2 regions of the Klebsiella sp. B345 genome follow, and region 1 is predicted to be linked to the other one. Evidence: predicted binding sites of a transcription regulator. Region 1 holds the regulator's gene; the other holds the start of a gene.
What was found. Region 1 encodes PurR, which represses purine synthesis genes. Its sites were predicted from a motif close to CANGCAAACGTTTGCNTG; they were not measured.
Positions count from the first base shown of each region.

Region 2: the regulator PurR is predicted to act here: its motif matches at 3,488-3,505, upstream of purT (formate-dependent phosphoribosylglycinamide formyltransferase).

Region 1 covers NZ_CP180443.1:729,251-734,107, forward strand. The annotation lists gene ACMYSO_RS03425 (MFS transporter) at 1-1,104, opposite strand, end outside; gene ACMYSO_RS03430 (YnhF family membrane protein) at 1,267-1,356, opposite strand; gene purR (HTH-type transcriptional repressor PurR) at 1,652-2,677, shown strand; gene punR (DNA-binding transcriptional activator PunR) at 2,696-3,607, opposite strand; gene punC (purine nucleoside transporter PunC) at 3,719-4,857, shown strand, end outside.
Region 2 covers NZ_CP180443.1:1,083,066-1,087,922, forward strand. The annotation lists gene ptrB (oligopeptidase B) at 1-2,008, opposite strand, end outside; gene ACMYSO_RS05085 (tellurite resistance TerB family protein) at 2,250-2,942, opposite strand; gene ACMYSO_RS05090 (YebG family protein) at 3,041-3,409, opposite strand; gene purT (formate-dependent phosphoribosylglycinamide formyltransferase) at 3,545-4,723, shown strand; gene ACMYSO_RS05100 (bifunctional 4-hydroxy-2-oxoglutarate aldolase/2-dehydro-3-deoxy-phosphogluconate aldolase) at 4,785-4,857, opposite strand, start outside.

The DNA of each region.
Region 1 (4,857 bases):
CAGACCGGCGATGATCGCCCCCATAACCGGAACAAACGCGTAACCCAGGCCACCTGAAATCACCGCCCCACCGGCTGCCGCCCCCAGCGCATTACCCAGATTAAATGCCCCAATGTTGACCGACGAAGAGAGACCCGGTGCCTCATGCGCCACACGCATCACCCGCATCTGTAACGGCGGTACCACCGCAAAGGTTGCAGCTCCCCACACCACCATACTGATAGCGGCTCCCAGCTGCGTCTGCGCCAGTAACGGAATCGCCAGCATAATCACCATCAATAGCAGCAGAAAGCCCTTCAGCGTCCCCGATACGGAACGGTCGGCAAATTTGCCGCCCAGATAGTTGCCAAGCGAGAAGCCCACGCCAATCAACACCAGCATCGCGGTGACAAAAAGCGGCGAAGCATGGGTAATGGTATGCAGCACCGGAGAAATGTAGGTATAGAGCGTGAACATAGCCCCCGCCCCAAGCACCGTGGTCAACAAGGCGGAAAGCACCTGCGGGCGCACCAGCACCGACAGCTCCTGTTTAACATTCGGACGTTCGCCGACACTGCCTTTAGGCAGAGAGAACCACAGGCTGACCATCGCCACCACTCCCAGCCCTGCAGTGGCGAGGAACGACATCCGCCAGCCGATCGTCTCACCAAGCCAGGTCGCCGCCGGCACGCCGCCGATATTGGCGATCGTCAGCCCCATAAACATGGTGGCAACCGCGCTGGCCTGCTTGTCTTTCGGAACGACGCTGGCGGCCACCACCGAACCGAGGCCGAAGAAAGCACCATGGTTAAGGCTGGTAATAATGCGTGAAATCAGCAGCGTGGTGTAATCCGGCGCCATGGAAGAGAGGACGTTACCGAGGGTAAAGATAGCCATCAGGAAAATGAGCGCGTTTCTTCGCGCGCGATGAGACAGCAGCAGCGTCATCAGCGGCGCACCTACCATCACACCGATCGCATAGGCGCTGATCAGCATTCCCGCAGCCGGAATAGACACGTCGACGCCTTTGGCAATGACCGGCAATAATCCCATCGGGGAAAACTCCGTCGTACCAATACCAAATGCGCCTATCGCCAGCGCGAGCAGGGGAAAGTTGATTTTCATTGCATGACTCCAGCAGACCGTCATCGGCGACGGTATCTCATCAGAAGTCAAAAGCATGACATCAATCACAGAAAAACAAAAGTAAACGAAATGGCAAAAGATTTTTGCGAAAATGATAATAATGGCGGGAACGGGGGGAAAGTGACCTCTCCCCCGGGAAAATTAGTGCAGAACTGCGGTCAGCCCGGCGGCAACGATTAGACCTAGAACAATAATCGTTGTTGTCAGCGAAAATTTTAAATCTGTATCCATCAATTTTTCCCCCTGTTTTCCCCACACGAAAAGTGAGCTTGCTCATTTTTGCACAATATCGCATAAAAATCTTCCAGGATTTAGGGTGATACACATTTTTGCTCTTCCCCTTTGCCGCAAGATCGGACAAAATCCCACGCTAATTTGAAAGCGTATCGGCCATTGACCCCTTCCTGTCGTTCTGTGTCGTTTTCCCGACGTGATGCAATGTTGAACATTGTATTCAGGGTGTGTTTAGGCAAACGTTTACGTACCGATTATCAGACGTTCAGGTCAAGGTCTGGAGTGAGAAGTAATGGCAACTATTAAAGATGTAGCGAAGCGCGCAAACGTTTCCACTACAACAGTATCACATGTTATTAACAAAACCCGTTTCGTCGCGGAAGAGACCCGCAATGCGGTCTGGGCAGCAATCAAAGAACTGCACTACTCACCCAGTGCCGTCGCGCGAAGCCTGAAGGTTAATCACACCAAATCGATTGGTCTGCTGGCGACCAGCAGCGAAGCGGCCTATTTTGCTGAAATTATCGAAGCTGTTGAAAAAAGCTGCTTCCAGAAAGGCTATACCCTGATTCTGGGTAATGCGTGGAACGATCTCGAAAAACAGCAGGCCTACCTGTCTATGATGGCGCAAAAGCGCGTCGACGGCCTGCTGGTCATGTGCTCCGAGTATCCGGAATCGGTGCTGAGCATGCTCGAAGAGTACCGCCATATTCCGATGGTGGTAATGGACTGGGGTGAGTCCAAGGCCGACTTTACTGATTCAGTCATCGATAACGCCTTTGAAGGCGGCTATATGGCCGGTCGTTATCTGGTGGAACGTGGCCATCGCGAAATTGGCGTGATCCCTGGCCCGCTCGAACGAAACACCGGTGCCGGACGACTGGCGGGCTTTATGAAAGCCATGGAAGAGGCCCAGATTTCTGTACCGGAAAACTGGATTGAACAGGGTGACTTCGAACCAGAGTCCGGCTATCGCGCGATGCAGCATATCCTGAACCAACCGCACCGTCCGACGGCAGTCTTCTGCGGCGGCGACATCATGGCGATGGGCGCTATTTGCGCGGCAGATGAAATGGGGCTGCGAGTGCCGCAGGATATTTCGCTGATCGGCTATGATAACGTGCGCAACGCCCGCTACTTCAGCCCGGCGCTGACCACGATTCATCAGCCGAAAGACTCCCTCGGCGAAGCCGCGTTTAATATGCTGATGGATCGCATCGTCAACAAGCGTGAAGAGTCCCAGTCTATCGAGGTTCACCCGCGTCTGGTGGAGCGTCGTTCCGTCGTTGACGGTCCGTTTGTCGATTACCGCCGCTAGTCCCCTCCCCGGCGCCGGTTATTCCGGCGCCCGCAACCATTCCCGGTTTAACGTTTCACTATCACCGAGATAATCCAGCATCCACAGCAGCGCAGGCGATGCATCGCTCTGTTGCCAGGTCAGGCAGCACGCCGCATCCGGAAACGGATTTTCCAGCTCAAGGGCGGTCCATTCTCCACGGTCGATCCACGGACGGGCAAAGTGCGTCGGTACCATCCCTACGCAAAGCCCGGCAGACAGGCAGGTGGCTGAGGATTCCCAGTCGGGCACCACCACGCGCTTTTGGTTATCCAACAGCCAGGTCGTGCGCTTGGGTAATGACCGGGAGGTATCTTCTCTGACCAAAGAGGGCCAGTTGCGCAACTCATCATCACTCAGCGGGCTGGTCATCTGCGCCAGTGGATGATGGCTGGCTACCACGCAGTGCCAGTTCAGCATGCCCATATCGCGAAAGGCGTAGCGCCCCCCCACCGGAATCGAACGCGTCGCCCCAATCGCCAGCTCCACGCGGCCATCCGCCAGCGCATCCCAGACGCCGTTGAACACTTCCTGAAAGACAATCAGTTCAACATCGGAAAAGTGACGATAAAAATCGACAATCATCTGGCGCATCCGCGCCGGTTTGACGATGTCATCGACGGCAATCGACAGCTGGCCGCGCCAGCCATTGGCTATCTGCTGGCACTGCTGGCGGGTGATCTGCATTTTTTTGATAACAGAGCGCCCTTCCTGTAAAAACCAGACCCCGGCCGGGGTTAATTCGACATCGCGATGGCGACGTTCGAACAGCGGAACTGCCAGCCACTCTTCCAGCTGACGGACGGTGTAGCTGATAGCGGAAGGGACGCGATGGAGTTCCTGCGCTGCTGCACTAAAGCTGCCGTTGCGGGCGACAGCATCAACAACTTCCAGCGAGTATTCAGACCACATATTCTGCCTACAAAATTTTTGAATGCATGTAGCAAATATTAGCGTTTCACAAGCCAGAATGCACTCCCTACACTCTGCGGCATTATACCGGCATCAGCAGAAGAGAATGTTATGCAACAACCTGGGAAAGGATTTTTAGTTTGGCTGGCGGGACTCAGCGTGTTGGGTTTCCTGGCCACCGATATGTACCTACCGGCCTTCGCCGCGATTCAACACGACCTCAACACCTCCGCGGCCTCGGTCAGCGCCAGCCTGAGCCTGTTCCTCGCCGGCTTCGCTATCGGACAACTGTTCTGGGGCCCACTCTCTGACCGTTACGGGCGTAAACCGATTCTGCTGAGCGGCCTCGCGATCTTCGCCATCAGCTGTCTGGGGATGCTGTGGGTCCGCGACGCGACGCTGATGCTGGTCCTGCGCTTTATTCAGGCCATCGGCGTTTGTGCCGCTGCGGTCACCTGGCAGGCGATGGTGACGGACTATTATCCAGCCCAGAAAACAAACCGTATTTTCGCCACCATCATGCCGCTGGTGGGATTATCGCCGGCGCTGGCGCCGCTGCTCGGCAGCTGGCTGCTTAACCATCTGGAATGGCAGGCGATTTTTGCCACCCTTTTCGCCATCGCCCTGCTGCTGATGGTCCCGACCCTGCGCCTGAAGCCGGTGCATAAACCAGCCGGCGATGCCCAGAAGAAACTGACCTTCCTGACGCTGCTGCGCTCACGTGAATACAGCGGTAACGTGCTGATCTACGCCGCCTGCTCTGCCAGCTTCTTTGCCTGGCTGACCGGCTCGCCGTTTATTCTGCATGACATGGGTTATGGTCCAACGGCTATCGGGCTGAGCTACGTGCCACAAACCATTGCTTTCCTGATTGGGGGTTATGGCTGCCGCGCAGCGCTGCAGAAATGGCAGGGCCAGCAATTGCTGCCGTGGCTACTGGTGGTGTTCGCCGTCAGCGTTGCTGCCACCTGGATGGTCGGGCGACTTGAAAATGCTTCCATCGTCGGCGTGATGATTCCATTCTGCGTGATGGCGATTGTTAACGGCGGGATATACCCGATCGTCGTCGCCCAGGCACTGAAACCATTCCCACAGGCTACCGGCCGCGCCGCCGCGCTGCAGAACACCCTGCAGCTCGGGCTGTGCTTCCTGACCAGCCTGCTGGTATCCGCGCTGATCGCAACACCGCTGCTGACCACCACCAGCGTGATGCTGGTTTCTATCGTGCTGGCCGGGATTGGCTACCTCAT
Region 2 (4,857 bases), 350 kb from region 1:
CAAACTCCAGCGCTACACCTTCATAGCTTTTAAAACGCCCCGACTTGCCGCCATGCCCTGAATCCATATCGGTGCAGAGCAGCAGCAGATTATCGTCCGTTTTCAGCTCGCGCAGTTTCGCCACCCATTTTGCCGGTTCCCAGTATTGCACCTGGGAATCATGCAGACCGGTGGTCACCAGCATATGAGGATAGGCCTGAGCGGTCACGCCATCGTAGGGGCTATAGCTCTTCATATAGTGGTAATACGTTTCATCCTGCGGATTGCCCCACTCCTCAAATTCCCCGGTGGTTAGCGGAATCGACTCATCGAGCATGGTCGTCAGGACATCGACAAACGGCACCTGGGCGACGATGCCGTGAAAGCGTTCCGGACGCTGATTAATAGCCACGCCCATCAACATGCCGCCAGCGCTGCCGCCCATGCCGTAGCATAATTGCGGATCGCCATAACCCTGCGCCACCAGCACGTCGCAGACATCAAGGTAATCATTGAAGGTATTTTTCTTGCTCAGGAACTTGCCGTCTTCATACCACTGCTGTCCAAGCTCGCCGCCGCCACGTACGTGGGCAATGGCAAACACAAAACCACGGTCAAGCAGGCTCAGGCGGCTGGCGCTGAAGTCTGCATCTTCACTGGCGCCGTACGATCCGTACGCATAGACCAACAGCGGGTTGCCTCCCTTGCGAAAGTGCTCCCGGCGGTAAACCAGTGAGACCGGCACTTCGACGCCATCCCGCGCCTTAATCCACAGGTGCTCGCTGCGGTAATGGCTGGGGTCGAACCCTTTCACTTCCTGCTGTTTGAGCACCCGCCGCTCGCCGGTATCCATATCCAGCTCAAACAGGGTATCCGGCGTGGTCATCGACGAGTAACCGTAACGTAAGCGGGAGGTTTCAGGTTCCGGGTTCCAGGCAAGCCAGGTCACATAGGCCGGATCGTCAAAAGCGATCCCGACCACTTCATGGGTTTTACGGTTAATCTGGCGCAGGCTGGTTAACCCGCGTTGACGCTCTTCGACCACCAGCCAGTCGGTAAAGAGCGTAAATCCTTCCAGCATCACGTCCTGGCGCGGCGGGATCAGGGTCTGCCACAGCAGCTCGTCACGCTCGTGCGTACGATAGAGGCCGAAATTTTTACCTTCGCGGTTAGAGCGCAGATAGAAAGCATGCTGGTAGTGATCGAGGCTGTACTCATGATCTTTGCGGCGTGGCAGGAAGCACACCGGCTCGGCATCCGGCATTTCGGTATTCAACAAGCGCACTTCGCTGGTTGTCGCGCTAGCCAGATAGATCACTGCGAACTGCCGGGAGGTGGTGGTATGGAGACTGACGTAAAACATGTCGTCTTTTTCTTCATAGACCAGCGAGTCTGAGTCTGGTGGCGTACCGACGGTGTGCCGCCAGACCTGATAAGGCAGCAAGGTGGTTGGGTGCTTACGGACATACCACAGGGTCTGTGAATCATTGCTCCAGGCAAATTCCGGGGTGACGTTTTCCAGTAACTCAGGGTACCACTCACCGTTTTGCAGATTGCACAAGCGCAGGCCATACTGCCGCCGTGAGAGATAGTCCTCCGCCACCGCCATGAGCGTGTTATCCGGGGCAATTCCCAGCCCGCCAAGGGTATAGAATTCGCTCTGGGCCGCACGCTGATTGCCATCCAGCAGCACTTCCCATTCATCCCACTCCTGTTTCAACACCGACTGACGCTGATAGATGGCGTATTCACACCCTGGCTCGTACACCTGGCGATAGCGGTAGCCGTTTTTGCTGTAGGGGGCGGAAACCTCCCGCGGCGGGATGCGGTCGATAATCTCTTTCAGCACCCGATCCTGCAGGCTGCGCTGTGTCGACATGACCTTGTGCCCGTACTCATTTTCCTGGCGCAGATAGTCAAGCACTTCTGGCCGCTCGCGATCGTCGTCGCGCAGCCAGAAGTAATTATCGATACGGGTGTCGCCATGTAAGCTCATGGCGTGGGGGATTCGTTTTGCTTTTGGTGGCATCGTTTGCTCTTTTGCATCCTTTTCTACTACACAAAATCATTCAAGAAGCAGCTTGAAAGATGGCGTGTCTATACCCTAAATAGCTCGAGTTGCTTGTAGGCGGCAAGGCCGTAAATCCCCAGGAGTTTACTCAGGTAAGTAACTGGGGTGAACGGGTGCAGCCAACACTCAGGCAACTTGAAGTATGACGGGTATATAAGGGTGGCAAAAGTGGCCCACGATGCAAGCAAAACCTGTTTATTTAGGTGGAAAGCGCCTGTTTTTGCGCCTGGATGTCCTGTTCGATCTCACTCCGCACTTCCGCCGGCAGGCGTAACGCCTCTCCGAGGGCATTGAGGTAGCTGCGTTCCATAAAATGATCGATATCGATCACCGCGCAGCTGATGTAGTACACCTCCAGCGCTTCTTGTTCGCTGCTGATCCCTTGAGCCAGGCGCTGCGGGTCGAGCGGTTGCGCCAGCGCGCGATCGATCAATACCCGCCCCTGCACATCAATATTGGCCGCTCGCAGCTGCTCTTCGATGTTGGCCCGCTCGTGGTCATCGATGTGGCCATCGCTTTTCGCCGCGAACACCAGCGCCAGAATCAGCCGCTCGCTGCGGGCATCAAGCCCGGTAGAGGGAGGAACCGATGGTGCAGGTACAACCGATGGCGCAGCTGACGTTGCCGCTGGCGCTGGTGCGCTCTCGCGCAATTTCTGCTGATACTTATTCCACAGCACGCTTCCAGCCACCGCCCCCCCGCCGACCAGCAGCGCGCTGGTGCCATACTTAGCCAGCAGCTTGCGCGATGATTTACTGGCTACCAGCAAACCGGCCAGGCCGCCCAGCGCACCGGGCAGGAGGAAACTTTTCCCCTCCTGTCGTTCACCTGAGGAGGCAGATTGTCCCTGCTGACCCAGCAGAGACTGGAGTTGATTAAGCCAGTTAGACATGATTTCCCTCGTTGCATAGTAAGCGAAACCATCAGCCTAAACGACGAGATGTCAGGAAATGTGATGAGCAGATAAAGATGCGCAAATTCAGGCCGCCATCACGCGGCCTTCACCTTGCGGGTTTTCCCTGTTGTCGCCGCGGCGACCTGCGGTTCGTCCTGTTCATCCGTCGCGACTTCTGCGGTGTCAGCCTGAGGCTCGTGCCCTGCTGTTTCTTCGTCTGATTCTGCTTCCGGCGCTTTTCCTGTCCTCAGGATGTGATGCAGGGTCTCTTTGCGTTCTGCCAACCACAGCGCCATTTCATCACGCTGTGCTTCTTCAAGCGTCAGCGGGCACGCTACCAGCCAGTCGTTAAGGACTTCGGCAAGATCGAGCATTTTGTCGTAAGCATCGGCCTCTTTTTTGCTGGTAAACGACATTTTTTCCTCACCTTCGCGGATCACCACATATTTAATTTCAACCGCCATTGTGCAGCCTCTTTATACTGTATTTTTATACAGCATATCAAATTTTCACCCTCGACTCAACTGACAGCCATAAAGACAGACGCAAACGTTTTCGTTTATACTACGGCGCATGTTTTTTTACTGTGGAAATGAGTCATGACGTTATTAGGCACAGCCCTGCGCCCGGCAGCAACGCGGGTCATGTTGTTAGGTTCCGGCGAGCTCGGCAAAGAAGTGGCCATCGAGTGTCAACGGCTGGGTATTGAGACGATCGCCGTGGACCGCTATCCCGACGCACCGGCGATGCAGGTGGCACACCGTTCACATGTGGTCAACATGCTGCACGGCGATGCCCTGCGGGCGCTGATTGCAGAAGAAAAACCGGACTTCATCGTGCCGGAAATCGAAGCCATTGCCACCGATACGCTGGTTGAACTGGAGCAAGCCGGGCAAAAAGTCGTCCCCACCGCTCGCGCGGCAAAGCTGACCATGAACCGTGAAGGGATCCGCCGTCTGGCCGCAGAAGAGCTGCAACTACCGACCTCCTCCTACCGCTTCGCCGATAGCGAAAGCGCCTTTCGCGATGCGGTGGACGAGATTGGCCTTCCCTGCATTGTGAAACCGGTCATGAGTTCCTCCGGTAAAGGCCAGAGCTTTATTCGCCGCGCCGAACAGTTGGCTGATGCCTGGCAGTATGCGCAGCAAGGCGGCCGCGCCGGTGCCGGTCGGGTTATCGTTGAAGGGGTAGTGAATTTCGACTTTGAAATCACCCTGCTGACCGTCAGCGCCGTGGATGGGGTTCATTTTTGCGCGCCGGTCGGCCATCGTCAGGAAGATGGCGACTATCGCGAATCCTGGCAGCCGCAGCAGATGAGCGAACTGGCGCTGGCCCGCGCCCAGGAGATTGCCAGCAAGGTGGTACTGGCGCTCGGCGGTTATGGCCTGTTTGGCGTCGAGCTGTTTGTCTGCGGCGATGAGGTGATCTTCAGCGAAGTCTCCCCGCGTCCGCACGATACCGGCATGGTCACCCTGATCTCGCAAGATCTCTCCGAGTTTGCCCTGCACGTCCGGGCGTTTCTCGGTCTGCCGATCGGCGCCATTCGTCAGTACGGCCCGGCGGCCTCGGCGGTCATTCTGCCACAGCTGACCAGCCAGGACGTCACCTTTAGTAATATTCAGGCGGCGGTGGGTGCAGGCCTGCAGCTGCGCCTGTTTGGCAAGCCGGAAATCGACGGCTCCCGTCGACTCGGCGTCACGCTGGCGGTCGCTGACAACGTTGAAGAAGCGGTGGCGCGGGCAAAAACCGCCGCAACCTCCGTCGTGGTTCAGGGATAAAAAAACCCGGTAGCACGAGTGCTACCGGGTGAGTACTTTACGATAAATCAGGGCGTGAAAATTACTTCGCGCCTTCTACCGCTTCGCGAGCAATGCTGGTGATACGGTCATAATCGCCACTTTCCAGCGCATCT